One region of the Bradyrhizobium sp. B025 genome, then DNA from elsewhere that is predicted to be linked to it. Evidence: riboswitches for the same ligand, from Rfam matches in the RefSeq annotation. Region 1 holds a riboswitch; the other holds the start of a gene.
What was found. Region 1 has a riboswitch for cobalamin ahead of ACE10W_RS13280 (TonB-dependent siderophore receptor). Riboswitches for the same ligand answer to the same signal wherever they lie in the genome.
Positions count from the first base shown of each region.

Region 1 (15,089 bases):
CGTATTGATCGACGGCTTCATCGTGTCGGTCGCGGCGCTGGCGGCCGTGCGCCTCAATCCGTCGTGCCAGCCGTTCCTCTTGCCGTCGCACCAGTCGGCGGAGCAGGGGCATCGTCTGGTGCTGCGCGCCCTGAACGTGCAGCCGCTGATCAGCCTCGATCTCAGGCTCGGCGAGGGATCGGGCGCCGCCATCGCGCTGCCGCTGGTGCGATCGGCCTGTGCGCTTCACAACGGCATGGCGACCTTCGCGCAGGCCAATGTGCCGGATCGCCCGGCCTGATCCGGCTCACACCACGCGCTGATTGACCGACACGACGCGCCAGCCGGTCGCGAGCCGGTCGATCCTGGTGAGCGACAGCGGATCGATCACGAAGCGCAGGGCAGCTTGCGGCGCAAGATCCAGCGCGATGCACAGTGCGGCGCGGATCGTGCCGGAATGCACGACGAGCGTTGCTGGCCCGGCGCCGATCCGTGACAGGCCCAGGCGGACGCGCGCGACCTGATCTTCGAAGCTTTCGCCGCCCGGTGGTCTCAGGTGCGCAGGGTCGCTCCAGAATTGCGCGTAGACTTCGCCGCCCATTGCGGCGAGTTCGTCATGCCGCCGGCCGGTCCAGTCGCCGAAATCCTGTTCGCTGAAGTTGCCCATCAGCTCCGGTTCGAGCCCCAATGCGCGCGCCGTCTCGACCGTGCGCCGCGACGGGCTGGCATAGCTCGCAGAGTCCCACGGCAGGCGCTGGCGCAACGCTTCCAGTTGCGCGCGATCGCCGAGATCGGCAGGCGCGTCCTGCGCGTGAATCGTCCCCGCGACGCCGTCGACGGGTGCATGGCGTATCAGCCAGAGGAAGGTCTCGCCTTCCATGCCTATCTCCAAGGAAGTTGGTCGCTGTGGCAATAACGCCGCAACTGCCACATTGACTCTGTCTCGATCGTAATCCTAGATGCTCGCGACGGTTTCCCCCGAGAGGGGATGAAAAGGGAATGCGGTGCGGGGATGTTTCCCCAATGCCGCGGCTGCCCCCGCAACTGTAAGCGGATAATCCTTCGTCAGAAGCCACTGGGTCCTCGGTCCCGGGAAGGCGACGAAGTGGTGACGACCCGCGAGCCAGGAGACCTGCCGTCAGCCGTGGTCACACGCGAAGATGTCGGTCGGGGAGTACAGACATTCGGCTTCATCGGACGGCTGAAAGGCCAAAGGTGAGACCTCGTTCGCTGTGACGTGCCACTGACGTCATACCGAGGTCCCGCTGTGTCTTCTATCCGTATTGTACGGTCGCGCCGTTTCCTGCTCGCCTCTGCTGCTCTCACGTCGTTTACAGTCGCCGATCTGCCCGCCGCGCTGGCGCAGCAGGTCCGCGAACCGCTGCCGCCTGTCGAGGTGTCGCCCGCCCAGTCCCGCAAGCAGGCCAAGCCGGCTGGCCGGGACGCGCAGAGCGCGCGCCGCGCGACGCCGCGGAGGCCAGCGGCCGCATCGGCGGCGCCCAAGCCCGCCGTGCCAGGCGAAGCGGCGCCAACGCCGCTCAACAGCAATGCGGTGGCCGAGAGCGCCTCGCGTCTCGGCCTCACCGTGCGCGAGACGCCCGCGACCGTCGAGGTGATCTCGGCCGAGACCATGCGCGAGCAGGGCTATCGCACCGTGTCCGAGGTGGCGCAGGGCGCAGTCGGCGTCACCTCCGGCGACGCGCCGGGGGAGCCGGCGGGCTTCTCGATGCGCGGCTTCACCAACAGCCAGATCAACACGCTCTACAACGGCATCAAGATCGGCCCGCAGAACATGACCTCGCGGATCATGGACACCGCCAATCTGGAGGCCGTCGAATTCCTGAAGGGCCCGGCCTCGCTGATCTCGGGCGAGGGCGCCGCCGGCGGCTCGATCAACCTCGTCACCAAGCAGCCGCACACCGGAGCGATCCGCAACGAGGCAGACTTCTCGTACGACTCCCTGAACTCGTTCCGCGCGCATTACGGCTCGGGCGGCAGCACCAACGTTCAGGGCCTCGACTACCGCTTCGACATCAGCCGCTCCTCGCTCAACGGCTTTGTCGACGACACCAACACCAAGACGCTCGACGTGTCCGGCCAGCTCAACTACCGCATCTCCGACAGCCTCAAGGTCTGGGGTGCGATCGAGTACCGCGAGGATCGCGGGAAGGCCTATTGGGGCGCGCCGCTGGTGCCGATCGCTTTCAGCGGCTCGCATGCGACGACGGGGATTGTTTCCGGCACCTACTTCAACAGGACCGACCTCGGGGCCGTCACGATCGACGACCGCACCTTCAACACCAACTACAACGTTCTCGACAACCGAAACGTAGCGCAAGAGGTCTGGTTGCGCGGCGGCTTCGAGCTGAAACTGGCGCCGGACCTGACGCTGAAGAGTCAGGCCTATGGTTACGGCGCGGAGCGGTCGTGGTTCAACAACGAGATCGAGGCGTTCGATTCCACGAAAAACCAAGTGTATCGCGAGCGCTTCTATGTCGCGCACAGCCAGCGCCTTGTCGGCAATATCACCGACCTGATCTGGGACACGAACATCGCAGGCTTCGACAACCGGCTGGTCACGACGCTGTCGTCGAGCTATCTCGACTTCGTCAGGCCAGGCGCGGCGAAATTCCCGAACGACTATGTTCCGCTGGTCGATTTCGATCGTGGCTATTACGGACTGCTCGCGACCAAGCAGCAGACCGCGCGCATCGACAACGAGGCGCTGTCGTTCGAGGACCGGCTGAAGCTGACGCGGACCTTCGCGCTGATCGGCGGGCTGCGCGTCGAGCATATCGGGCTCGACCGCAACTCGACCGACGAGAACGGTCTGGTGAACGCGGGCTTTCCGTTCACCAAGGACTGGGCGCCGGTGACGGGACGCATCGGCTACACCTGGGAGGCCGTTCCGGGCCTCACCTTCTTCAGCCAGTACGCGACCGGCGCTGATATCTCCGCCAACAACATCTTCCTGCTGCTGCCGACCCAGCCGCTGGACCTCACGACCGCGCGGACCTACGAGACCGGCGTCAAGCACCTGTTCTGGGACAACCGGGCGGAGTGGTCGTTCTCGGCCTACGACATCCTGCGCAAGAACGTCTATGCGGCGGCCGGCGGGCAGGCGCTCAATATTGCGGGACGGCAGGAGTCGAAGGGCGTCGAGCTCGCCGCCTCGGTGCGGCCGATCGAGCCCCTTCGGCTGTGGGGCAACATCGCTTATGTCGATGCGCGCTATGCCGACTACAATTTCGTCGGCGGATCGTTCTCGGGCAACACGCCGCCGAACGTGCCGCGCATCGTTGCCAATGCTGGCGCCTCGTACCGCATCTTCACGCCGTGGCCGGTTGAAGTCGGCATCACCGGCCGTCATGTCGGCGACCGCTACAATACCGATGCCAACACGGTGACGATGAAGGCGTATACCGTCGCCGACGTCTACGCCTTCGTCGACATCCCCAAGGCGGTCTTCAATGCGGTCGACCAGGCCCGCCTGACCTTCCGGGTGCGCAACATCGCGGACAAGCGCTACGCGATCTGGGGCGATCCGTTCTATCCCGACCAGATCCTGCTGGGCGCGCCGCGAACCTATGAACTCTCGGCCGCATTCAAATGGTAGGGCGCTGACCACATGATGGGCGCGATCGTCCTGCTGCATCGCTGGCTCGGGATCGCGTTCTGCCTGCTGTTCGCGATGTGGTTCGCGACGGGAATCGTGATGCACTTCGTTCCGTTTCCATCGCTGACGGAAGCGGAGCGGATTGCCGGTCTCGCGCCGGTGGATCGTACGGAGGTGAGGATCGGTGTTGCCGATGCCGTGGCCGTGAGCGGCATCGCCGATGCTACGCGCCTGCGCCTGATTCAGCGGAGCGATGGGCCGGTCTATGTCGTGTCGGGGTCCTCGCACCTTCGCGCGGTTCGCGCGACCGACGGGCGGGATGCATCGGTGCGGTCGCCCGAGGCCGCGCTCGCCATCGCGCAGGTGCATGCGCGCCAACGCGGGCTCGATGCCGCGCATGCGGCTGTCGTTGCGCAGGCGGACTACGACCAGTGGAGCGTGCCGAACGGCTTTGATCGTCACCGGCCCTTGTTTCGCGTGGCCCTCGGCGATGCCGCCGGAACGGAGGTCTACGTCTCGTCGCGCACGAGCGAGGTCGTGCTGGATACGACGCGAAGCGAGCGCGGCTGGAATCTCGTCGGAAGCGTCCTGCACTGGATCTACCCGACGGTCCTGAGAAGCAACTGGGCGCTGTGGGACAGCGTGGTCTGGACGCTGTCACTGTTGGCGCTGATTGCAGCCATGCTGGGTGCAGTGCTCGGAATCGTGCGGTCCAGGATGCGAGGATACCGGATCTCCTCGCCTTATCGCGGCTGGCACGCCCTTCATCATATCATCGGCCTCGTGGTGACCGTCTTCGTGCTGACGTGGATCTTCAGTGGATGGCTCTCCATGGATCACGGCCGGCTGTTCTCGCGAGGGCAGCTGACCCCGGCCGAAGCCGGCGTGATCGATGCATCGCCGGACTGGACGACCGCCCCATCGGCGGAACGGAAGCGAATATCGCCCTCGGCCCGAGAGGTCGAATGGTTTGCCGTTGACGGCAGCCTCTATCGACGCGAGCGGATTGGTCTCGAGAAACAGGTTGTGGTTGGGCCCGACAGTGAGGAGGCGCCGGTCGTCAGTGCGCGGGTGATCGGGAGCATGGTGACGAGGCTTGCGACGGCCTGCAATGCGCCGTCTATTCTCGCGGATAGCGACGATTATCCCGCGCAGTCCGTCGTTCCCGGTGCACCCGTCTACCGTTCCCGCTGCGGCGGCCTGTGGTTCGACATCGACAGCGCCGATGGCCGCGTGCTGCAAAGGCTGGATGCGTCGCGGCGAGCCTATCGCTGGTTCTACGGCGCGCTGCACACGCTAGATTTTCCAGTCCTGCAGGCGCATCCGCGTTTGCGCGATGTCCTGATCGTGGGCCTCTGCGCGCTCGGACTGGTGTTCTCCATCACCGGCATCGTCATCGGCTGGCGGCGGCTGCGTCTGTCTTTCATCAGCTAGGACGTCCGATAGAACAAAAAGTGCGAAAACAACCCCATGCACAGTAGCCGGTGATAGTGGAATCAACGGCTTACGCAGGCATCGGCGCGATTTGACCCGTCGGGCAAAACAGGGGTATATTGCGAATATTCCGAAATCGTCGCGATCTCGCAAAGTTACGCCTGCAACTGCGCCTCGATATGCCGCGCGGCGCGCAGCAGCGTGCGGTCCTGGCCGCGCCGGGCGATGATCTGGAGACCGAACGGAAGCCCGCGGGCGTCGGTGCCGCAGGGAAGTGAAATCGCCGGCAGGCGGGCGTGATTGACGAACGGCGTGAACACCGCATGCGCGCGCGGGCTCGCCGCGCGGCCGCCGATCGTGTCGGGTCCGAGCTGGGTGAACGGCCAGGCGACACAGGGGACGGTCGGCGTCAGCAGCAGATCGACCTCGGCGAAGAAGGCCGCGAATGCATTGGCGATCGCGGCGCTCGCGACCAGCGCACCCGCGACGTCCGCGCCTGACCAGGACAGCCCTCGCTCGATCTGCCTGGCGATGTCAGGGTCGAAGACAGTCGGGTCCTTGCGAAAAGCGTCTCCATGGAGCGCGGCAAGGCCAGCGTGCTGAAGCGGCATGAGGGCCTCTTCCGTCGCACCCGCCGGCCAAGTGGGATCGCGCAGCGCGATGCTGAGGCCTGCGGCGGAGAGACGCGCGACTGCGGAAACGAGCCCGTTGGCGACAACGTCATCGACCGCAACGTCGAGCCCGAGCCGCGGTGAGAAGGCGATGCGAAGGCCGGCGATGTCCTCGGCTTCTTGCGCAATGCCGGCTGCATCCGGATCGCGCGCATCGACACCGGCCATGGCCTCGAAGGCCAGCGCGATGTCGGCGACGTCGGCGGCGATCGGCGCGATGACCGACAGACCGAAGAACGGCTCGGCGAAGCCGGGTCCATAAGGGATCGCGCCGTAGGACGGCTTGAAGCCGGCGACGCCCACATGGGCCGGCGGCCTGCGGCTGGAGCCGCCCGCATCGGTGCCGATCGCGAGGGGCACGAGGCCGGCTGCGACGGCGGTGGCGGGTCCACCAGAGGAGCCGCCCGGCGTCAACGCGGGATCGAGGGGATGCCGCGTCGGGCCGAACAGCGGCGATGTCGTGACGCCCTTGCTGGCGAATTCGGAGGTTGCGCCAATGCCGACGATGACCGCGCCGGCCTTGCGCAGGCGCTCGATCGCAATTGCATCCTGTGGCGCGATGAAATCGGCGAACAGGCGCGAGCCCTGCGTGATGCGCCAGCCGCTGGCCCAGATGTTGTCCTTGACGAGGATGGGGACGCCGGCCAGCGGCATTGTCTCGCCGGCACGCAGGCGATCGTCGACCGCCGCCGCGTCGGCCAGCGTGCGTGCGGGATCGGTCGTGACCACTGCGTTCAAGGCCTTGGCGGCGTCTATGCGGCCAAGGGCGGCCTTCGCCGTGTCGACGGCGGTCATCCGCCCGGCGGTGACGGCGGCTGCGATCTCGCGCGCACTATGCGTCGGTTTTGTCATGGCCTCCCCACATCAGCGCCAATGTGCCGCAGAGGGCAAGACAGGCCAAGGCGAAGAACGCCGCGCCAAGGCCGGCCACACCGTCCAGGATCGACACCACGGCCGGCGCCGCCAGTAGGCCCGCATAGGACGCGGTCAGCACCGCGCCGGTGGTCTCGCCGATCCGGTCCTGCGGGGCGAGGCGCGCGATCTCGGCGATGAAGACGCCGTTCCAGCCCGACGCCGTCAGGCCGAACAGCGCCGCAACTGCGAATTGCCAGGTGCGGCTGAGCGATCCGCCGTCGAGGCCGAGCAGCGCGGCGCAGAAGGCCATGCCGAGGCCGATGACGATGAGCACGGCGCGGGGGGCGTCGAGGCGCATGGCGACGTAGCCCCAGCCAAGCCGGCCGACGAGGCCGCCGGCTTGCGCGCAGGCGAGCGCCATGCCGGCCTCGATATGGCTGAGACCAAGCTCGCGGGTGCCGAGCGTGACGAAGACGGTGTTGAGCGACACCTGCATCGCGCTGAACGGCATCGATGCCAGCGCCAGCATCGCGATCCGCCGGTCCGCGGTCACCAGTGCCAGCCGCGCGCGCAGATCGAGCTTTGGGGGCGGGACGAGCTTGCCGGCGTAGGCCGGCCGCAGCCACTCGAACAGCGCGATCGCGAACAGCGCCAGGGCAGCAACGGCCGCATAGCACCAGGCCGGCCCGAACGCGATGGCGATCGCGGGCAGGGCCAGCGAGCCGCAGACCGCGCCGATCTGGTTGCCGGTCTGGCGCACCGAGAAGGCGCGGCGCTCGGCGGTCACCAGCCGCGCCAGCAGCGCTGCGCTTGCCGGCGTCTCGGGGCCCATGGCAAGGCCGAGGCAGAGGCCCGCGGCGAGCAGGGCGGCGCTCGATCCGAGCGAAGCCAGTGCCATGCTGACGACGATGGCCGCCGCGCAGAGGCTCGCGATCCGCAGCGAGCCAACCCGCGCGATGAAGCCGCCGCCCCAGAACGAGGCGGGGATACCGACGGCGAACACCGCGCAGGAGAACATCGAGAGCTGCCAGACCTCGATATGGGCGCGCGGCGCGACCACGCCGGGCGCGAACAAGGCGAGCGCGACCAGCGCCTGGAGCCAGGTCATCGCGCCCAGGGCTGGCAGCAGTGCTGGCCGAGCGGCGGCGTTTCCGTCTACCATGGCGGCACGCTCAGGGGAGGGACATGATGGCAGGCGGTATTTCCATTCACGCGGTCGATGTGGCGAGCGGGCGTCCCGCGCAGGGGCTGCGCGTCGAGATCTGGCGGATCGATCCCGACTCCTCCCGCATCGCCGACGGGCGGCTCGGCGCCAATGGCGTGCTGGATCACCCCATAGCGCAAGGCGCCGGTGTGACGGCCGGCGAGTACGAGGTCCTGTTTCATCTCGGCGAGTTCTTTGGCGACAGCGACGGTTTTCTCACGGTGACGCCGTTCCGCTTCCGCATCAAGAACGTTGACGAGCATTTTCACCTGCCGCTGAAATTTACGCGCTGGGGTTATTCGCTGTTCCGCGGCGCCTGATCAGTTCGTCAGCCGCCGCGACAGGCCCGTGACGCGCTCCATGACGGCAACCAGCGCGACGGTCGCAATGATCAGCACGCCCGACAGGGCAGCGATGGTCACATCCAGCTTGCCCTCGAGGTCTTGCCACATCCGGATCGGCAGCATGTCGGTGGCGGCGTCGCGCAGGAACAGCGACACCGGCACATTGTCGAACGACGACATGAAGGCGATGAAGGCACCCGCGATGATGCCCGGCCGGATCAGCGGCAGCACGATCCGGCGGAACGTGTAGAGCCGGCTCGCCCCCAGCACCGCCGAGCTCTCCAGCAAGGTCGGCTCGAGCTGGGCGAGCGCTGCGACCGTATTGCGCACGACGTAGGGCACGCACACCACGGTGTGGCCGATCACCAGCGCCAGCGGCGAGACCGGCAGGCCGACCAGTGAGAACAGCATCAGGGCGGCAAGCCCGAAGGCAAGCGCCGGCAGCACCAGCGGCGACATGAACAGGGAATCGAGCAGTCGTGCCGACAGCGTCCGCGAGCGCGAGATCGCAAGCGCGGCGGCAACGCCGAGGACGACGGACAGGCCCGTCGCCCATAGCGCGACGATGAGGCTGTTCTTCGCCGCGAAGTGAAGCTGCCAGGCCTCCCACAGTTCGGCGTACCAGCGCAGCGAGTAACCCGGCGGCGGGAAGCGCAGCGAGAAGCCGCTGGTGAAGGAGACGATCAGCACCACCAGCGACGGCGCGATGATGATGATCAGCGCGATGACAGCGATCACGGTCATGGCCAGCTCGAAGCTGATCGCCTCCAGGGTGCGCTTGCGACCGCTCATCACGCGCCTCCATAGCCGCGCGACAGGCGGCCGAGCGTGGTGAAGACGGAGACGACCGCGAGCACGGCAAGCAGGAAGATGATCGAGATCGCGGATGCAAAGGGCCAGTTCTGCAGCGTGGAAGCCTGCTGATAAAGATACATCGGCATGAACAGCATCTGTCCGCCGCCGATCAGCGACTGGGTGATGAACGCCGTGATCGCGGCGGCATAGGTCAGCGTGCAGCCGGCGATGACGCCCGGCAAGGACAGCGGCAGCACGATCCTGAAGAAGGTGCGCCAGCTCCCGGCGCCGAGCGAGCAGGAGGCATCGTCGAGATTGGGATCGATGCGGCCGAGCGCGGTGATCAGCGGCAATGTCATCAGCGGCATCTGCACCTGCGCCAGCGCGATCACGACGCCGAACTGGGTGTAGAGCAGCTTCAAGGGCGTATTGATGATGCCGAGCGATTGCAGCGTCGCGTTGATGATGCCCTGGCGGCCGAGGATGACGATCCAGGCGAAGGTGCGGACCACGACGCTGGTCAGCAGCGGCAGCAGCACGATCAGGATGATGATGGTCTGGAGCTTTGGCCCGACCCGCTGATAGAGCCAGGCGATGGGAAAGCCGAGCACGAGGCAGACGGCCGTCACCTCCGCGCCTAGCAGCAGCGTCGAGCCGAGCACCCCGAGGCTGAAGGGATCGGTGAGGAAGTGCAGGTACTGGCCGAGCCCCCAATGGAGCCCGGCCGTGTCGTTGTGCAGCGAGAGCCAGAGCAGTTGCAGCAGCGGCGCCACGAAGAAGACCAGGAAGAACAGCGCCAGCGGCACTGCCAATCCCATCCCGTAGGAGGTCACGTCCCGTGATGCCGGTGCTGCGCCCATCGTCAGGTCCTTGGAGCTCTTAGATCTTGATCTCGCGGTTGAAGCGCTCGATCCAGGCCGAGCGCTGCTCGTTGATCTTCTTCCAGTCCTGGAACACGAACTTCTGCTTCAGCTCGGCGGTGTCCTTGGCGAGCACGCGCGCGATCTCGCCGCCCATCGTCACCTTGGAGTTGGTGGGCACGATCAGGTAGGGCGGGTTCATCAGCGTGGTCTGCACCTCGGGCGTCAGCGCGGCCTCGATCAGCTTGAAGGCGAGCTCGCGGTTGGGCGAGTTCTTGACGATATGGATCGTGGTCTTGAAGGCGATGGCGCCTTCCTTCGGGGCCACGAACTCGACCGGCACGCCGCGCGCCTTCAGGATCTGGATGGCGTTGAAATTGCCGGGTGAGATGTCGATCTGGCCTTGCTGGAACAGGGTCGCGAGCGCGCCGGGATTGGCGGCGACCGCGGCGAGATTGGGCTTCAACTCCTCCAGCGCCTTGAAGCCGGGATCGACATTGGCTTCCGAGCCGCCGCGCATCTTGGCGATCTCGACCAGCCAGCCGGTGCCGAGCGTCGAGTTGAGATTGGTGATGCCGACGCGGCCCTTGAACTCCGGCTTCCAGAGATCGGCCCAGGAGGTCGGCGGCGTCTTGACGGCTTCCGGATTGTAGGTGAGGCCGACGACCTGGAAGAACGGGGCGGGGCCCATCGGCTCCTGTGCCTCGGCGATCAGGTCCTTGTAGTAGGCGCTCTTCTCGACCGGATAGGGCTCGACCAGGTCCTGGCCGATCGCGACGAGGGCGGGGCCGGGATCATGCAGCATGACGTCGATCGGCGGATTGGCCTTGGCGGCATTGACCTTCGCGATCTGGTCGACCGAGAGCATGGGATCGAGCACGATCGCGGCGTCCGCGTTGGCTTTCCGGAACGCCGGCACCAGCACGGCCTTGTGCGCCTCCTCCCAGCTTCCGGTGAAGGTCGCGAACACCAGCGGGCGGGCCTGGGCGAAGCTCAGGCCGGGAAACGCCTTCATGGCGCCGAGTGTGAGTGCGGTCGTCATCAGGCTTCGGCGGTTCATGATCATGTGGAACTCCCTCTGGACAAGAACTGGATCTAAAGCGTTGCGGGAAAGGCGTTGGCGAGCGATGGGGCGAGCGGTGCGAGGCGCACCGCCGCGCCGTTCTCCAGCGCGCGCGTCTCGCCGATGCGCGCCTGCGAGACCTTGACGCCGGAGCCGTCGGCGGTCGTGACTTCGTGCACGACGGTGGCGCCCAGCGGCAGCGACATGCCGACCACGCCGGCAAAGCCGGTTTCGTCGCCGACGAATTGCAGATGCTCGGGCCGGATGCAGACGGTGACGCGGCCACCTTCGGCGAGCGCGCCGCCCGCGGGACGTGCGATGATCTCCGCGCCGGCATCGAGGCGGACCTTTGCGGCGGTGCGGTCCGCCGAGATCACGACACCGGGCATGCGATTGGTCGAGCCGACAAAGGTATTGACGAACAGCGTCTGCGGACGGTCGTAGACGTCGGACGGCGAGCCGAACTGCTCGAGCTTGCCATGGCTCAGCACGGCGACGCGGTCGGCCATCGACAGCGCCTCTTCCTGGTCGTGCGTCACGATCAGCGTGGTGATGCCGGAGACGCGTTGCAGCCGCTTGACCTCGATCTGCATGTCGAGCCGCAAATTCTTGTCGAGCGCGGCAAAGGGCTCGTCGAGCAGCAGGATCGACGGCTTGATCGCGAGCGCGCGGGCGAGCGCAACGCGCTGCTGCTGGCCGCCGGAGAGCTGCCGCGGCAATCGTTCTGCCATGGTCGGTAGTTGCACCAGCTCCAGCAGGCGCTGCGCCTCGCGCTGGCGGCTCGCCTTGTCGATGCCGCGCGCGGCGAGCCCGTAGGCAACGTTCTCGCTGATCGACAGGTGCGGAAACAGCGCGTAGTTCTGGAACACGATGCCGACCGCGCGGCGGTTCGGCGGCAGCGAATCGACGATGTCGTCGCCGATGATGATGCGCCCCTGCGTCTGCGCGATGAAGCCGGCGATGATCCGCAGCAGGGTGGTCTTGCCGCAGCCTGACGGACCGAGCAGGGCGATGATCTCGCCGCCCTTGATGTCGAGATTGATGTTCTCGACCGCGAGTGCGCCGCTCGGATAGCGGTGCGTGACCGCATCGACGACGAGCGAACGTCCGCTTGGCGCATCAGCCATGGTGTTGCCTCCCGTTGCTCCAGAGGAGAAAGCAAGTCTCGTGCCCGAAGCGCTCGCCTTTCGATGCGCGTTTTGGCATGGTGGGCCGATGACATCGGTTTGCGACCTCACGGCCACGGAGCTTGCGCGCGCTATCGCGAGAGGCGAGCTGTCCTCGCGTGACGCCGTCGAGGCGCACCTCGCACGGATTGCGGACCTCGATACCCGATTGGCGGCGTTCGTCACGGTCGATGCGGAGGGCGCCCGCCGTTTGGCGGAAATCTGCGATGCGGCGCCCGCGCCGATCGGACCGCTGCATGGCGTGCCGATCGGGATCAAGGACCTCACCGATACCGGCGGGCTGACCACCACCTACGGCTCGGCTTTGTTCCGCGATCACGTCCCGGCCGAGGACGAGCTCGTGGTCGCGCGGCTGCGGCGCGCCGGCGCGATCATTCTGGGAAAGACCAACACGCCGGAATTCGGCTTCGGTGCGGTCTGCACCAACCGGTTGCGCGGGCCGACGCGCAATCCCTTCGATCCCGCGCTGACCTCCGGCGGATCGTCCGGCGGCTCTGCCGTTGCGGTCGCGGCCGGCATGGTGCCGCTGGCGCACGGCACCGATTTCGGCGGCTCGGTGCGCACGCCCGCAAGCTTCTGCGACGTCGCCTCGATCCGGCCGACGCCCGGCCGCATCCCGTCGCCGCGCCGCCCGCTCGGCTGGGATATGCTGGCCAGCCACGGCTTCCTCGCCCGCGGCGTCGACGATCTCGCGCTTGCGCTGTCGGTATGCGCGGGAAGCGACGCGCACGATCCGCTCTCGGCCCGCGTAGTCAGTGACGATCGAGCGATCGCAGGACGTCCCCGGATCGCCGTCACGCCTGACTTCGGCGTCGCGCCGGTTGCACGCGAGGTTCGTGCGCGTTTCGCAGCGGCTTGCGAGGCGCTCGCGCGCGTGGCCAATGTTGTGCCGTCCTCGCCCGATTGCGGCGGCGCGATCGAGACGTTTCGTACGTTGCGCGCCGCGCACATCGCCAATAGCTATGGCGATCTTTTGAAGACGCGTCGCGCCGAGCTCACGCCCACCGTGATCTGGAATATCGAGGCGGGCGCAAAACTCTCCGCCGAGGACTATCTCACCGCCGAGCGCCGCCGTACGGCGATCTACCGCAGCTTTCGCGAGCTGTTCACGCGCGCCGATTTCCTGGTCGCGCCGGCGGCATCGGTCTTGCCCTGGCCGAACGAGATCAGCGACGTCACCGCGATCGACGGCGCCGCGCTGGAGACGCCGATCGACTATCTCGCTGTCACCTTCATCGTGTCGCTGGTCGGGTTTCCGGTCCTGACCTTGCCGGCACCCAGGGATGTGAACGAGCTGCCGTTCGGCATCCAGATCATCGCGCCGCCCGGCGGCGAATCCCGCTTGTTTGCCTTCGGCCGTGCCATCGAGAACGAATTGGGGTTTTCGCATCGCCGGCCGCCTCTCTGATCAGCTGTCGCGATGCTCGAGCCGGGCGGCGAGCGCCTCGGCAAGACCGATGGTCGGCTTGGCGGCGGGCCGGCGGAACGTGCCCGCCGTTGCCTTGCGCAGGCGCAGCGCATGAAGCGCTTCGGCCTGCTTCACTGAGGCGACGACTTGATCGACGACGGGGACGGGAATCCGGTCGGCCACGCGTTCGGCGAGGCCCGAGAGCGGCGCGCCCGCAAAAATCAGCACGTCGGCGTCATCCTCGACGATGGCGCGCTGGGCGAGATCGACCAGCACATCCTCCTTCTCGGTGCCGACCTCGGAGATCGCCTGGAACGGCGTGTCGAGCATGCGGATGCCGGCGCAGCGCTCCCATAGCCCGTGGGCGCGGACGCATTCCTCGTACCAGGGGCCCAACGCCTGCGCGAAGGTGACGATGGCGAAGCGGCGGCCGGCCATGCAAGCCGTCAGCATCGCGGCTTCCGCCATGCCGACCACGGGAATGTCGAAGGTTTCGCGCGCCGCGAACAGGCCGGGATCGCCGAAGGCGGCGATGATCGCGGCATCGACGTTCCGGTGCTGCTCGGCCAGCATCTCCAGCGCAATGGCGCCGCCGATCTGCGCCTCGGTCCGCGTCGCGATATAGGGCACGCCGCGGGTCGCGGTGCAGGGGATCAGCTCGGTGCCTGATGAGGCCGCGCGCTGCCCGACCCCCATCATCAGGTGCGTGACTTCGGTGCTGGTGTTCGGATTGAGCAGCAGCAGCTTCATGGTCACGCCGCCGTCTGCTTGGCTTGAGAGGCGGCGATCACTTCGAGCAGGGCAGTGCCGGTGCGCCGGACATGGGCGCCGAGCAGGCGGCCGGCCGCTTCGCTGTCGCGCGCCTCGAGCGCTGCCAGGATATCGGCGTGCTCGTCGACCGAATTGCTCCAGCGGCTGTTAGCGCCGAGCGCGAGGTAACGCGCGCGTTCGGCGCGGGAGATCAGCGTCTCGTGCGCCTCGCGCAGCGGCGTGTTGCGCGCCATGCGGACGATGGTGTTGTGGATCTCGCCGTTGATGGCGAAGTAATCGTCGAGCTTGCCGTTGCGGTGATGACCCTCCATGCGGGTCTGAAGCGTGCGCAGGCGGGCGAGATCGCGCTCGGTGGCGCGCTCCGCGGCAAGCTCGGCGGCCAGCCGTTCGATTCCGGACAGCGCCTCGAACAGCTCCGAGATGCCGTCGACCGCGATGTCGGCGATGCGCGGGCTTCGATTGGGGCGTAGCTCGATCAACCCTTCGGCCGCCAGCACCTTCATCGCCTCGCGCAACGGCGTGCGCGACACGCCCAGCTCCTTCGACAGCCTGGTCTCCTGGGTCTGCGATCCCGGCGGCAGCTCGCCGCGGATGATCATCGTCCGCATCCGCGCGGCGGCGCGCTCATGCAGGCCCATCCGCTTGAGTTTGGGCGACTTTCGTCCCTTCGGCGCTTCCGATTTCTGCTGCACGCGTGCCTCACTGCTTCCGCTCATCTTAGCCGTTTCCAGCCCTTTGACTTGCCCAAAATACCGACGCATCTCGCTGAAAACAATGGCACAACGCGCAAATTGTATGCAGCATGCAGAATCCCCGTTGCGCTGCCGCAAAGGCCGGCCGATGATCTCTGGTGACGCGCGAGACCTCGCGCCTTCGAAACGGAGTGAGCGATGCGGACGAGT
Region 1 is NZ_CP170150.1:2,898,983-2,914,071, forward strand. Features, by position in the region: gene cobT (nicotinate-nucleotide--dimethylbenzimidazole phosphoribosyltransferase) at 1-280, shown strand, start outside; gene ACE10W_RS13275 (histidine phosphatase family protein) at 287-859, opposite strand; cobalamin riboswitch at 932-1,134, shown strand; gene ACE10W_RS13280 (TonB-dependent siderophore receptor) at 1,247-3,595, shown strand; gene ACE10W_RS13285 (PepSY domain-containing protein) at 3,608-5,029, shown strand; gene ACE10W_RS13290 (amidase) at 5,185-6,552, opposite strand; gene ACE10W_RS13295 (MFS transporter) at 6,533-7,717, opposite strand; gene ACE10W_RS13300 (hydroxyisourate hydrolase) at 7,744-8,079, shown strand; gene ACE10W_RS13305 (ABC transporter permease) at 8,080-8,895, opposite strand; gene ACE10W_RS13310 (ABC transporter permease) at 8,895-9,758, opposite strand; gene ACE10W_RS13315 (ABC transporter substrate-binding protein) at 9,778-10,824, opposite strand; gene ACE10W_RS13320 (ABC transporter ATP-binding protein) at 10,854-11,948, opposite strand; gene ACE10W_RS13325 (amidase) at 12,037-13,416, shown strand; gene ACE10W_RS13330 (aspartate/glutamate racemase family protein) at 13,417-14,166, opposite strand; gene ACE10W_RS13335 (GntR family transcriptional regulator) at 14,169-14,903, opposite strand; gene ACE10W_RS13340 (ABC transporter substrate-binding protein) at 15,078-15,089, shown strand, end outside.

Region 2 (15,089 bases), 1.7 Mb from region 1:
CTCGGCGATATGCGCCTTGAGCTCGTCGGCCTCGTCGCGGCCGGCCGCCTGGCCGGATGCCGGCGCCTGGCTCCAGGGCAGCACCAGCGTGAAGCGGAAGGTCGAGCCCTCGCCCGGCGTCGAGGTGACGCCGATCGTGCCGCCCATCTGCTCGATGATGCGCCGGGAGATCGCAAGGCCAAGCCCGGTGCCGCCGAAGCGGCGGCTGATCGAGGCGTCGGCCTGGGCGAAATCGCTGAAGAGCAGGCCGAGTTTTTCGGGCGCGATGCCGATGCCGCTGTCCTTGACGGTCCATTCGACGGTCGCCAGCAGGTCGCGCCGCGTCTGGCAGGTGGCCGAGATCGTCACCTCGCCTTCGTCGGTGAACTTCACCGCGTTAGACGCAAAGTTGAACAGCACCTGCCGGATGCGCGCGACGTCGCCGCGCAGCGTCGGCGGCAGGTTCGGATCGAGCTCGACCTTGACCGTGAGCCCCTTGCTCTTGGCGCTCGCGCGCACGACGGTCGCGACCGTCTCGACCAGCGCCTGCGGTGCGAAGTCGATCGCCTCGAATGCGAAGCGGCCGGCCTCCAGCTTGGACAGATCGAGGATGTCGTTGAGGATGCGCTGCAGGTTGTCGCCGGACTCGCGGATCGTGGCGACGGCCTCGCGCTGCTCCGGATCGAGCCTGGTCTCGAGCAGCATGCTGGCGAGCCCGAGCACGCCGTTCATGGGCGTACGGATCTCGTGGCTCATCACGGCGAGGAAGTCGGACTTGGCGCGGCTCTCGGCCTCGGCCTTTTCCGCGCGCCAGCGCTCGGTCACGTCGCGGCCGAAGCCGCGATAGCCGAGGAACTGGCCGTCGCGGTCGTAGGCCGGCTTCGCCGTGAACGACCACAGCCGCGCCTCGCCGCCGGCAACGACCTTGAGGTTCATTTCGTGCAGCGGCTCGGCATGTTCCATCAGGCCGACGATGTTGTAGGCCGCGCTCTTGTCCTCGGGGCAAAGCATGTCGAGCACGTCGGCGAAATGCGAGCCCTTCAGCAATGGAAGCGGCAGCTGCGACACATCGGCGAAGCGCTCGGGCACGTCGACCAAGTGTCCCTCGGCGTCGGTCTGCCACAGCCAGTCGCTGGCGTTCTCCTGGAAATCCTTCAGCAGCAGCGAGATGATCTCGGTCTGACGCTCGAGCTCGAGCTGGGCCTTGAGATTGCCGAGGAACAGGTTGCCTTGCATGACGATGTTGCGCGCCATGAAGAACGCGAACAGCAGCAGGAACACCGAGGTCACCAGATACGGCCCGGCGCCGCACAATAGGGGCGCGCCGACACAGCCGACCGTCATGGTGGCGAGATAGACGAGGCCGGCGCGCGGGAAGGTCGAGAGCGTGAAGGCGCCGCCGGACATCATGCCGACCATCAGGCAGGCCAAGATCAGCTGGCTGGTCGGCTCGATGTGGCTGAACAGCGCGAGTGGCAGCGTGCCCCATATCGCGGCGAGGAAGAAGGCCTGCCGCAGCATGTGCCGTGCGGCGCGGGGCGAAGCCTCCTGCGGCGGGTTCCGATACGACCGCCGCCACGAACGTACCGCGAGCGAGGCGGTGGCGGCGAGCGTCAGGCCCCAGATCGCGAGGAAGTCGTTCCAGCCCCTGCCCCAGAACAGGATCAGCACGATGGCGACGTTGAGCATGGTGACGGCCATTGTCACCGGGATCAGCCGCGTCACCGCGTCGATCTGCTTGGCGCGGATCCGGCCCAGCTCGCGCTCGCTGAGATCGGCGGTCAGGCCGTCCTCGATCTCGAAGCCGCCGAGCCAATACAGGAACGCGCCGACCAGTCCGTCGCGCGGTTCAGCCTGTTGTGAAGTTTCGACCCGCCATCCCATCCGTGGAACCTTTTCCGTATCAATGGCCTGCGGTCCGCTTAAGCCGGGTTAATTTTGTGGGAGATTTTGCGGCGTCCTTGACGGGGGCGTTTGCATTTTGTTCTAACGGGTGCCCCTGCCCGGAGCCGTCGAAATGCCCATCAGAGTAGCCACCTGGAACGTCAACTCGGTCCGGCAGCGGATCGACCTGCTCCTGACCTGGCTGAAGGAGTGCCAGCCGGACATCGTCTGCCTCCAGGAGATCAAATGCGTCGATGAGGCCTTCCCGCGCCTGGAGATCGAGGCGCTCGGCTACAACGTGGTCACGCACGGGCAGAAGACGTTCAACGGCGTCGCCCTGCTCTCGAAGCTCCGCTTCGACGAGACCAAGTCGGGGCTGGCCGGCGACGACGAGGACAGCCATGCCCGCTTCCTCGAGGGCGTGGTGACGCTCAAGCACGGGGTGCTGCGCATCGCCTGCCTCTATCTGCCCAACGGCAACCCTGTCGGGACCGAGAAATACCCCTATAAGCTCAAATGGATGTCGCGACTTCTTGAATATTCGAAGGAGCGCCTCAAGACCGAGGAGCCGCTCATCCTCGCAGGCGACTTCAACGTCATCCCGCATGCCCGCGACGTCCACAATCCGGCGGCATGGACCGAGGACGCCCTGTTCAAGACGGAGACGCGGGAGAGCTTTCAGTCCCTGCTCGGCCTCGGCCTGACCGATGCCTTGCGGGCCGTCACCGACGAGCCGGGCCTCTACACCTTCTGGGACTACCAGGCCGGCGCCTGGCAGAAGAACCATGGCCTGCGCATCGACCACCTGCTGCTGTCGCCGCAGGCCAGCGACCGGCTCGCCAATGTCGGCATCGACAGCTATGTGCGGGCTTGGGAGAAGCCGTCGGACCACGTGCCGGTATGGGCGGATCTGGATCTCGAGGCGGCGTAACGCCGCCTCTTCGGGATCACTCCCGGCGGCCCTGCACCCACTGTTCCAGCATTTGCAGGCACATGGCGCGGTCGTCGTCCGAGGCCTTCGCGAAGGCGCGATTGTAGCTTTCCTTGATCCAGGTCTCTTCGCTGCCGGCGCTGTCGCGCGCCAGCGTCAGCCACATCAGGCCGCGGGCGGCCTGCCGCGGCAGGCGGTCGCCGTTGAACAGCATCTGGCCGAGCAGCGCCTGTGCCTCGTGCTGGCCCTTCTGCGCGGCGAGCCCGAGCCAGCGCGCGCCATAGCGGAAATCCTCGCGCGAGGCGTCCGGCGTCTTCAGATACAGTCGGGCGAGATCGTACTGCGCGTCCGCATTGCCGAAATAGGAGGCGGCATAGGAGAACATCTCCCGCGCCCGGTCCTGGTCCGGCTTGATCTTCGAATTCGGGATGCCGCTGAGATAGTAGCGGCCGAGCGCGACGAAGGCATTGGCCACGATCTGCGCCTGAGGCGCCGAGGGGCTGTCCTCCGCATGCGCGTTGGCGATCCGGCTGAAATATTCGAAGGCGCGCACATCGTCCTGGGCCACGCCGTCGCCATTGGCGTACATGCGGCCGAGCTTCCACTGCGCGATCGGATGGCCGCCCTCGGCGGCATATTGCAGGGCGCTGAGCGAGGTTTCCTGGGTCGCCGGCGGCACCTTGCTGCGCACCGCACCCGCGGCCCCCGGCAAGGTGGTCACGACCGGGATGGTCGCGTCCTTCTGGTTGACCGGCGCGCCGTCGAAGGCGAGCGCCGGCATGGCCAGCGCACTGGCCCCCAACACAAACGCAACAATGGTACGCCTAGATGTCCGCATAGCACTGTTTCTCGTGCGCGCCGCCCGGATGGGTCACTGCCCCCCCGACCGCTGGTCCAACCTGCTGAGCATATTTCCAGAGCGCGCCCGTCGTGTGGTTAGTCGCGCGAGCGCTCCATTTGGTCTTGCGCTGGGCAAGCTCCTGGTCGCTCAATTTTACGTTAAGGGTGCCGACGACCGCGTCGATCTCGATGATGTCGCCATCCTCGAGCAGCCCGATCGGGCCGCCGATGGCGGCCTCAGGCCCGACATGGCCGATGCAGAAGCCGCGGGTGGCGCCGGAGAAGCGGCCATCGGTGATGAGCGCGATCTTGCCGCCCATGCCCTGGCCGGTCAGCGCCGCCGTGGTCTGGAGCATTTCCCGCATGCCGGGGCCGCCCTTGGGGCCCTCATAGCGGATCACGATGACTTCGCCTTCGCGGTACGTGCGGTTCTGGACGGCCTCGAAGGCGTCCTCTTCCCGGTCGAAGCAGCGTGCCGGACCGGTAAACCTCAGGTTGGACATTCCCGCGACTTTCACGATCGCACCTTCTGGCGCCAAATTGCCCTTCAGACCCACCACACCGCCGGTGACGGTGATCGGCTTGTCTGCCGGGTGCACCACATCCTGGTGCGGATTCCACTTCACGCTCTTGAGGTTTTCGGCGATCGTTCGACCGGTGACGGTAATGCAGTCACCGTGGAGAAATCCGTTGTCGAGCAGCGTCTTCATCAGAAGCGGGATGCCACCTACTTCAAACATGTCTTTGGCGACATAACGGCCGCCCGGCTTCAAATCCGCGACATAAGGTGTCTTTTTGAAGATTTCGGCGACGTCAAACAGATCGAACTTGATGCCGCACTCGTGCGCGATCGCCGGCAGGTGCAGCGCAGCATTGGTCGAGCCGCCGGAGGCCGCGACCACGGCAGCGGCATTCTCCAGCGCCTTGCGGGTGACGATGTCGCGCGGCCGGATGTTTTGGGCGATAAGCTCCATCACCTTCTCGCCCGCGGTCATGCAGAAGGCGTCGCGGATTTCATACGGTGCCGGAGCACCGGCCGAGTAAGGCAGCGCCAGGCCGATGGCTTCCGAGACGGTCGCCATGGTGTTGGCGGTGAACTGCGCGCCGCACGCACCCGCCGAGGGGCACGCCACGCGCTCGATCTCGTCGAGATCCTCGTCCGACATGGCGCCGACCGAGTGCTTGCCGACGGCCTCGAACATGTCCTGCACGGTGACCTGCTGCCCGCGGAAATTGCCGGGCAGGATCGAGCCGCCATAGATGAAGATCGAGGGCACGTTGAGGCGCACCATCGCCATCATCATGCCCGGCAGCGACTTGTCGCAGCCGGCAAGGCCGACGAGGGCGTCATAGGCATGGCCGCGGACGGTCAGCTCGACGGAATCGGCGATGCATTCGCGCGACGGCAGCGAGGAGCGCATGCCGTCATGGCCCATGGCGATGCCGTCGGTCACGGTGATGGTGCAGAATTCGCGGGGTGTGCCGCCGGCATGCGCGACGCCCTTCTTCACCGCCTGCGCCTGGCGCATCAAAGCGATGTTGCAGGGCGCGGCCTCGTTCCAGCAGGAGGCGACGCCGACGAAGGGCTGGTGGATCTGCTCCGTCGTCAGACCCATGGCGTAGAAGTAGGACCGATGGGGCGCGCGCGCAGGACCTTCCGTCACGTGACGGCTCGGCAGCCTCTGCTTGATGTTGGTCTTTGCGTTCATCGCAAACCAGTTTCCCCGGCCAACCCTTTCAGACCCGAAAAATCAGACCCAAGATTTGAATCGACCTTGGGATTTCCCGTTCGCCTCGAGGACCGCCGCAGCCCCTAAAACATTCGAGCAATTTTATTCATGTTCGGGTGTGGCTAAAAAGCGGCGGTGATGCGAACGGCTGACGATGAGGGCTTAATCCGGAAGGAGTGTTGCGTGGATGGCACATTCGTTACCGGGAAGACACGGATCGGCCTACTGGGATACCCCCGCGAAGATGACAATCCACAACCTGAGATTTCCAGGCGGGTACGACGCGCCCGATCACGCACCACACCTTGGAGTGAGTCGCTGTCGACATCACCAAGCCCCGCCATCCCCGGCAGTGGACACGCACTCTCCACATGGTCGTGGCGAGCGCAGCGAAGCAGTCCAGAGTCTTTCCGCTGACGGATTCTGGATTGCCTCGCTGCGCTCGCAATGACGGAGCGAGATGCATCGGCGTCATCCTCCAACTCGCATCGTAAATCGCAGACACGCCTTCGCATCCTCGCGGCGGATTTCGCCCGAGCTTTGCTTGATCGCTCCACCCTCTCAATCGAGAGGGCGCAGGGAAGGCCGGGTGCCCGACGGCACCCGCGGTCTGCTGCGCGAAAGCACACGCAGAGAAACCGCACAGCAGCATACAGGTGTAGCCAATCACTCGGCCTTCCCTGCGCAGTGGTTGGACGGCTTATGCCGTGCTCTCCCGGGAGCCGAGTTCGTTCTGGCCTCCCTCACTCTCGCGAAAGTCGCCGACATCGCGCCGGTTGACGCGACTGCCGCATCCGCAAGAGCTTGACCGTAGCAACGACGGCCAGGACCACACGGTTTTGCCGTACGCACGGCCCGCCATTTCGCCGCAGTTTTCCCAGCCCTGTCGACGGAGCCGGAAACTTACAGGCGAGACGAACCTGACAGCGTCGCTCATCCAGCACGAAGTCCTGGGCTCACGGAGAGCAATCCGCCCTGCCCTTAACTCTCGCGCCCGACGCTGCCGCGTCCACCGCAAGCCCGGCTCGCGAAACGTGACGACACAAGATCGCCCCTCAAGGATGAGCCGGGATGGGCGAGACGTACGCCATTTCCGAATTTCGGCAAAGTGGAATATTTTTGCGCAAGCGGATTGACCGACCGCGGGGGTGTTTTGCCCGTCGGGCAACGCAAGATCTCGTAGCCCGGATTTCACTGCGCTCCCATCCGGGGCTTTCAGAGGGCCGCTCAGGCCGACATCGCGCCCTTGCGCCCGAACGGATCGACCAGGCGGACGATCTCGCAGGCGGCGACGAGGCCGGCGAGCCAGACGGCGCCGGTCAGTCCAATCCGCGCCACGATGGCCGCGGTGAAGGCGCCCTCTCCGCCGAGGACCGGCGTCGCAGCGAGCAGCACGAGCTCATAGGCCGCGTAGGCGAGGACGAATGTGATCGCCAGCATCAGGGGCGTGCGGCCATGCGCCAGCGCACGGAGCGCGGCGGACGAGGCCGCGGTCGCGACGAGTGCAGCAGCGCCAATGACAAAGCCCCAGGCGATCGTGCTGCCGGCAACGGGATAGTGCAGCACGCCGAAGCCGATGCTCTGGTTCACGAGCCACGCGCCGCTGACGACGAGCAGTGCCGGCCGCAGCGGCAACATCGCGGCCGCGACGACCGCGAAGGCCGCAAAGGGCGTTGCGCAGGCGAGCGCAAGACTTGCGAGCGCGCATGACACCGCCAGCAGCGCAAAGCAGAACATCGATGCAAGGCGCGGCGCGACCGGATGGAGCCGGAAACGGTCGGCGTGAGGCGGCAGGGTGCTGAGAGCCATGGGTAATCTCCTTCTTTTCGAATTCTAGTCCATTCGGGAGCCTATGACAGCCCCCCGTCGCGATCAGAGCCTTGATCAGAAATTGGCGCCGGCCTTGAGCAGATAGGTGCGGCCGGGCAGCGGATAGGCACTGAAGCGGCCGTCCGTAAAGGTGCTTGCGATCGCATAGTCGTAGTAGAGCGCGTTCAGCACGTTGTTGACGCTCAAAAACCAGAAGTAGCGCTCGTACTGACCGCTGAGCTTGAGGTCGATCGTGCCATTGGCTGGGATCGGCCGCTGTGTTCCCGCCTGGTCATTGTCCATGCGCCGCTCGCTCCAGAAGCGCGCGGTGGCGTCGAGCACCACATAGTTCTGCCAGATGTTCCAAGTGACGCCTGCACTCGCGGTGTAGCGCGACACCAGCGGCACGTCGTTGCCGGCCCAGACGCCCTCGCGAAACACGGCCCTTGTATAGGCCATGCCGGAGCGCAGGAGCAGAGAGTCGTTGACGCGATAGGACAGACTGGTCTCCGAGCCGTAACGGCGGGTCGGATCGAGATTGGTGTTGTAGAACAGGACCGGATTGAAATGGATCTCATTGGCGAGGTCCATCAGATAGAGACTGCTCTGCAATTGCAGCCCGCCTCCCTTGATGCGCAGCCCGCCCTCGACATCCTGCGAGGTCTGGGTCTTGAGCTGGAAGGTTTGCGGGATCGGCGCGAAGGTAAAGGGATCGAAGGACGGCCCCGACGACACACGCTCATCGACATCCGGCGTGCGGAATGCGCGCGCAGCGCGGCCGAACAGCGAGACCATGTCATTGAGGCGATGCTCGGCACCGAGATGCAGAGCGTACTGGGTCTCGTCGCTCCTGAGCGGGAGCGCGCCGATGTCGGTGTTGAACGGAGCTGCGGCGTCAAAATGATCGCGCGCCGAGAGACTGACGTTCTGCACCCGCGCGCCGTAGGAGAGGTCCGTCGCCGGCGCTACACCCAATGTGTGCTGAAAATAGCCCGCAACCGTCTGCTGCCTGAGATCGTAATTGTGCCAGGGCGCGAGCCCCTGGCCGGCGCCACGGTTCTGCTGAAAGCTCGCATCGTAATAATCGAGGCCGGTCAGCAGTTGCGACGGCATCCCGAGCAGCGAGCCCTTCACGCTGAGCCGCGGCGTGATCGACCATGTCGTCAGATCGGCATCGACATAGGTGGACGTGAACAACGCGGGAATCGGCGCCGGGCCGGAGAAGAACGCGCCCTGCTGCTTCTTGTCGCGCACACCGCCGTCCACGATGAGATCGATGCCGTTGGCCAGGGTCTTCGTGAAGCCGGCCATCGCGCCAAAGCCCTGCTGGTTGGCGTAGTTGAAGGGTGTGCTGGTGCCCCGTCGGTTGGTCGCGAGCTCGTCGACGCCGATGGACGGATCGACGGTGCGGCCGCCCGGCAATCGCAGCTCCTGATTGTCGCCGGTAACGGTGACGAAAGCAGTCAGGTCTGATGTCGTGTAGTTCAGGTTGCCGACGCCATTCTCCTGGACAAGGCGATTGTTGTCGCGGTAGCCGTCTGTCTTGACGGCATTGCCGTAGAACGAGGTCGACCACGGACCGGAATTGAGCGACGTCGAGACATTGCCAAGCCTGGTGTCGAACGAGCCGAAGCCGGCCTCGATGCGCGCGGCAACGGGCGGCCCGCCGACGCCGTTCCTAGTGACGATGTTGATCACGCCGCCGACCGCATTGTCCCCATAGAGCACCGCGCCGGCATTGCCGCGCGTGATCTCGATACGCTCAATGGAATTGAGCGGGACAGTGGAGAGGTCCACCTGCGCGATGTCGATGTCGTTCAGCCGCCGCCCGTTGATCAGCACCAGCGAATTGGCAGTGGCAAACGCGCCGAAGCCGCGCAGGTCGACGCTCGTCTTCGCGCCGATCTGGCCGCCATAGAGCGTCGTGATCTGGGCACCCGGGACTTGCGTCGCGATGATCTCGGCAAGCGTCTGCGAGGGCGCATGTGCGATATCCGCGGCCGTGATGACGGTCGTGGCGGCTCCGACGATGCCTCCGTTGCTGGCGACCGCCTCGCCGCCGGAGCCGGACGAGCCGGCGCCATTGCCTGCCGGCGCGCCACTCGGGGCTCGCCGCCTCGTCGTGTCGCCGTCGCCGATCGCCCTGGCGCGTGTGCGGTTCTGATCGTCGGACCTGGTCACTTCGACCGGCGGCAGCTGCTCGGCGGCGGCCTGCTGCGCGAAAGCTGCGGGGAGATCGATCGCATGGAGGAAAACGGCAGCAACGATACCGGCGCGAAGGCGCCTGGCGGCAGAGACAATACGGGACACAGTTGTAACCTCGGCATGACGTCAGTGGCACGTCACAGCGAACGAGGCTTTACGGCGGAGCAATCGATTGCTCCGGTGAAGCTAATGCCTGTACTCCCCGACCGACATCTTCGCGTGTGACCACGGCTGACGGCAGGTCTCCTGGCTCGCGGGTCGTTACCTTACGTCGCCTTCCCAGGACCGAGATTCCCAGTGGCAAATGACGAAAGATTCACCGCTTACAGTTGCGGGGGCAGCCGTGGCGTTGGGACAATCCCGGCGTTGGGACAATCTCGCACCACGTTCCCTTTTGATCTCCGTGCGGAGAACCGTCACCGATCAATCTACGAGGCGGCCGTACGGAGAGTCAATCGACCGGTTGAACGATGGGCTGCAAACGCGAGGCAAACACAATCAGTCAGGCTTCCGCACCGCGCGCGTCGTGACCACCGCCCGCTCACCGGCATCGACAAGCTGGCCGATGCCGGTTCGGCCCGCGAGCGCGCAGCGGACGATGTTCTCGGCGACCGACCTGCGGAACCCATGATCCTCGCCCCTGGGCCGATTGCGGCAAATCCGATCCAGCGCCAGCTTCATGTTGATCCGTGTACGGGTGTCGAAATGCGCGCTGAACATTCGCCCGGCCTCGATACGTGATGTTGGGGCGGAAACGTCCGACGATCGCCCGGGTTCCGAAACGGGATCGCGCAATAGAGCGGCCGCCTACGCCCGCCCTCTCTGGCGCTGTGCCTGAGCCCAGGCCACCGTGACGTCGCGCGGCGGGATGTCGATGCGCCGGATCGGCGTCAATTCGCCCGAGGCGGAGATGATCGCGGTCTCCTCGCGGCGACAGCGCGGACACACGAAGCGGACCTCGCTCGGGGACGTGGACCAGCTCGAGCGTTTGACGTTGGCCGCCATCGGCCACGCGTCGCACTGCGAGCACGACACCAGAAACCGGCCGGGATCGAGCATACCCATTCCATCCGACTCCGCGTCCTGCCTGCTCCTACCAATGATTATGTCAGGTGAATCGTTCCGGTGCCCCGACACCGTCAATCCCTCAATGCCCAAGAGGGCCGGCGATCCCGGCCCTCAAGCTTCTGCAAACCGCTGGCCGCTCAGTGCGCGCCCTTGAGCGTGCAGGACGTGGTGCAGGTGACCGTGTTGCCATGGTCGCATGCCTTGCAGGCGGCCACACACTGGTTCATGTCGCGGGGGTTGTAGGAGCTGTAGTTCCGCACCGGGCAGGCTGCGGTCGAGCCGGTGATGTCCTGCTCCTGGTTGCAGGCCGCCGCCATGAGCGCGAGGATGAGGACCGCAAGCAGACGCATGGGATTGCCCCGAAAAAGCACCGGCAAAGCAACATCAGCGAGACACGCTGCATTGCAGCGAGTCCCGGCATTCCCACTGCGAGCCATCGCGAATCGCGACGCTCGCTCCCGTCAAAGGATGCGTGCCAAATGTTAAGAACGGATTGCAGCCGCCTTCAGGCCGCAGCGCTGGTCGCGACCGCAGCCCGCGTCTCGCGCGCAAGCTGATAATAGTGCTCGGCGAGCTTGAGATAGAATTCGCGCTTGGTGCTGTCGGTGGCGAGCTTGGCGATCAGCTCGCATTCGGCCGTGAGTGTCTCGAACCGTTCCAGCCTGTCCTCAAGTTCTGTCATCGGCGTGTCCCCATCAAACGCCTCAAGGACGATCAACCTAAGCCTGGGAAATAGGTCACGGCGAACATCGTTATCGAGTAGAAACAATTTTTCCCGCGCGGCGGCTTACTTCTGCTCCAGCCGCCAGGCACCGTCCCACCTCTCGTCCGGCGGATTGACCTCGAACTGCGCGATGCGGGCGAGCAGCGCGCGCGAGGGACCGTCGCCGGGGACGGCTTCGAGCGCCGCGTTGAAGGCGGCGCGGGCCTCGTCGAAGCGGCGGGCGCGATAGGCGGCAAGACCTTCGGCATAGTGCGTGCGCAAGCCGTCCTGCGCGGCGGTGAGCACGCCGGCCCTCGCCATCACCTCGAAGATCGCCTGCGGCGCGCTCTGGCCGGCGACCGCGAGACGATCGATCTCGCGCAATTCGAGGCGCTCACCGACCGCATCCGCCGTCGTCTGCGAGATCAGGATGCGGGTGCCGTAGACCTTGTTGACGGCCTCGAGCCGCGAAGCGAGGTTCACGGCATCGCCCATCACGGTGAAGCTCATCATCAGCTCGGAGCCGATGCTGCCGGTGAGGACCTCGCCGGTGGCGATGCCGATGCGCAGGTCGCAGGGCACGGGCATGGCGCGGATGCCGAGCAGATCGGGCAATTGCTTCTGCAGCGCGGGCACCTGGTCGGTCATGTCGATGGCGGCACAGCCGGCAAGAAGTGCCGGCTCATCCTCCTCGATGAAGGGCGGGCCCCAATAGGCCATGATGGCATCGCCGATATATTTGTCGATGACGCCGCGATTGCTCCTGATCGGGGCCGACATCACCGTAAAATAGTGGTTCATCACCTTGACGAGGCCGCGCGGGGTCATGCCCTCGCTCATCGAGGTGAAGCCGCTCATGTCGCAGAACATGATGGTCATCACCCGGCGCTGGCCGTCGATGGCGACCTCGGGCCGTTCGATCAGGCCCTGCACCACCTTGGGATCGATGTAGCGGCCAAACGTCTCGCGGATGCGCTCGTTGTGGCGCAACTGCTCGATCATGCGGTTGAAGGCGGCCGCGAGCTCGCCGATCTCGTCCTGGGTCGAGACGGCGATGGTCTTGTCGAACCGCCCCGCCTCGACCTCGCGGGTGCCGGCCAGCAACAGCCGCACCGGCCGCGTGATGCCGCCGGACACCAGCAGCGCGAAGGCAAATCCGACGATCGCGGCGAGCAGGGTCACGATGCCCGACACGATGATGGCCTGGCGCTGGTGGCTCATCACCTGCGATGTCGAAGCGAAGACCTGTGTCAGCATGTCGGCACGGATCGCATCGAACTTCCGATTGAACTGGTCGCGGATGGCGTCGATATGTTCCAGCGTGCCGCGGGCTTCTGCCATCTGCTTGGCGTCGACCTGCTTGAGCAGCTTTGCGTGGTCCTCGTTCAGGTCGCGGCGCAGCTCGGTGACGGCCGTCTCGATGCGGATCTCGATCCGCGCCAGCGCGGCATTGTCGGACGGCGTCCTCGGGTCGTCGATGATCGCGTTGATGAGCTTGCGTGCGCCCTCGGCCTCCTCCTCGATCTTGCGGTCCGCTTCCTCGAACTCGCGCAGGCGCGCCGCATAGGCCTCCTCGTCCGAGGACGCCTGCATCTTCATCATGACCATGCGCCGCAGCGCCACCGACCGCTCCAGCGAGCGGATATTGGCGCGCGCGAGATCGCCATAGGCCGGGATGTAGCGGTTGGTCAGCTCGTCCAGGAGGACGCCGACCTGGCTCGACATCACCATCGACAGGATCGAGGTGACCAGCATCAGGACGATCAATCCGAGGGCGATGCCGACGATCTTGCGTCGGATCGACTGGTTGAAAATCGGCATAGGTGCGGGGCAAAGGCTGAAAGGACGGGTCAGGGAACTCAATACACCGGATTTCAGCCCGGGAATACGCGCAATCTGGCCCTTCACGGCGCCCTGGACCGTGCGCAACCGTCGCCGGAGCCTTATTCGTTAACAAAGGTTAAGGGGCCTATTCTATTCCCCGTTGCAAGAGTTCCCGCCTTCCATCCGTATTTTGCCGCATTGTTGCGACAGCGTGACAAATGCGAAACGATGCCGTGGCATCGTTTTCGGCGTCACTTTGATTCTCGAGCCGCATGTCGTCGCGGACTTTGGTTTGTACTGGTTTCGCAGGGGGGACCACGGAATGAACCAGTGCCTACGCTCGCTCGCGTGTGTCGTTGCCGTGGCCGCCTTGGCTCTCCTTCCGACGGAGCTGGCGGCGAAAAGCAGTCACAAACCGTCCGCGTCGAAGAAGACGCATGAGGCGAAAGCCGGCAAGCAGCGCCACGCCGCGGCGAAATCGCGCCATGGCAAGCACGCCGAGGCGAAGCGCAAGCCGAAGAAGCAGGACGACGAGCCGTCAGACAAGCCGGCAGCGCCGCCGCTGACCGGCGACCTCGCCGCGCTGAAGGACGCGATCGATCTCGCGCGCAAGGGCAAGACCGATGACGCGAGCGCGGCGCGCGACCGCATCGCGGATCCCGCCGGGCAGAAGCTCGCCGACTGGTTCATGCTGCGCCATTCCGAGAGTACCGCGAATTTCAAGCGCTATGCCGCCTTCCTCGCCGCCAATCCTGACTGGCCGAGCAGCGCGCTTTTGCGCCGGCGCGCCGAGGCGCGGCTGTGGCAGGAGAAGACCGACGCGGCCACCGTGCACAAATTCACCATGGACCGCCCGAGCAGCGCCCAGGGCAAGTTCGCGCTCGCCCGCGTGCTGCTCACTGAAGGCGACAGCGACAGGGCCGCGCGGCTCGTCCGCGAGGCCTGGCGCACGGACGAATTGTCGGAGCGCAGCGAGGAAGATTCCTACGAGGCGTTCCGCGATCTCCTCACCGCGGACGACCACCGCGCCCGCATGGACAAGCGGCTCGGCGCCAAGGACTATGCCGGCGCAAGGCGCGCGGCAAAACGGCTCGGCGAGGATGCGCTCGCGATCGTCAAGGCCTGCGCCGCCGTCACCGGCAAGGCCAACAAGGCCAAGGACTATCTCGATGACGTTTCGACCGAGGCGCGCCGCGATCTCGGCTATGTGCTGTGCCGCGCGCAATGGCATCTCCAGAAGGACCGCATCGACGATGCGGCCGAGGTGATTTTGGCCGCCGCACCCGACGCCATGGCGGCGCAGGACACCGACGCCTGGTGGCGCGAGCGCCGTTTGCTCGCGCGAAAACTGCTCGACCAGGGCAAGTTCAAGACCGCTTACGACGTGGTGCGCGCTGCGGCCGTGCCGGCGATGGAGGTCTACCGCGTCGACTACCACTTCATGTGCGGCTGGATCGCGCTGCGCTATCTCGACGATCCCAGGACGGCGATGATGCACTTCGCCGCGATCGACGAAGGCTCGGCCAATCCACTCGCGCTGTCGCGCGCCCATTACTGGCGCGGCCGTGCCGCGGAAGCGATGGGGGCGCCGGCCGATGCGCGCCAGAGCTATCAAGCGGCGGCGCGCTACCCGACCGCCTATTACGGTCAGCTCGCCCGCGCCAAGCTCGGCCTCGACCGCATCGAGCTGCGCCCGCCCTCGCCCGTGCTGGCCGCAGCCGACCCGCAAGCCCTGGACGAGCGCGTGCGCGCGGCCGACATGCTCTATGGCATCGGCGAGCGCGACACGGTGTTCTACTACGCCGAGGATCTTGCCAAGGAGAGCACCGACGTCGCCGCGCTCGAAGGCCTCGGCGAGCTGGCCGGACAGCGCAACGATGCCCGCGTGATGCTGGAGGTGGGCAAGTCGGCGCTGGCGCGCGGGCTCGCGCTCGACCACTACGCCTTCCCGACCATCGGCATCCCCGAGCACAAGCAGGTCGCACCCGCGATCGAGACCAGCGTGATCTATTCGGTGGCGCGCACCGAAAGCTCGTTCGACCAGCGCGACAGGTCGGCTGCCAACGCGGTCGGGCTGATGCAGGTGACGCCGGAAGCGGGCCGCGACACCGCAAAG
Region 2 is NZ_CP170150.1:4,550,581-4,565,669, forward strand. Features, by position in the region: gene ACE10W_RS21060 (ATP-binding protein) at 1-1,863, opposite strand, end outside; gene xth (exodeoxyribonuclease III) at 1,997-2,794, shown strand; gene ACE10W_RS21070 (tetratricopeptide repeat protein) at 2,811-3,632, opposite strand; gene ilvD (dihydroxy-acid dehydratase) at 3,619-5,343, opposite strand; gene ACE10W_RS21080 (hypothetical protein) at 6,592-7,173, opposite strand; gene ACE10W_RS21085 (TonB-dependent receptor) at 7,249-9,483, opposite strand; cobalamin riboswitch at 9,597-9,811, opposite strand; gene ACE10W_RS21090 (hypothetical protein) at 9,877-10,098, opposite strand; gene ACE10W_RS21095 (hypothetical protein) at 10,186-10,443, opposite strand; gene ACE10W_RS21100 (hypothetical protein) at 10,584-10,796, opposite strand; gene ACE10W_RS21105 (hypothetical protein) at 10,952-11,128, opposite strand; gene ACE10W_RS21110 (adenylate/guanylate cyclase domain-containing protein) at 11,234-12,970, opposite strand; gene ACE10W_RS21115 (transglycosylase SLT domain-containing protein) at 13,296-15,089, shown strand, end outside.
Region 2: another riboswitch for cobalamin. It lies ahead of ACE10W_RS21085 (TonB-dependent receptor); the one in region 1 lies ahead of ACE10W_RS13280 (TonB-dependent siderophore receptor).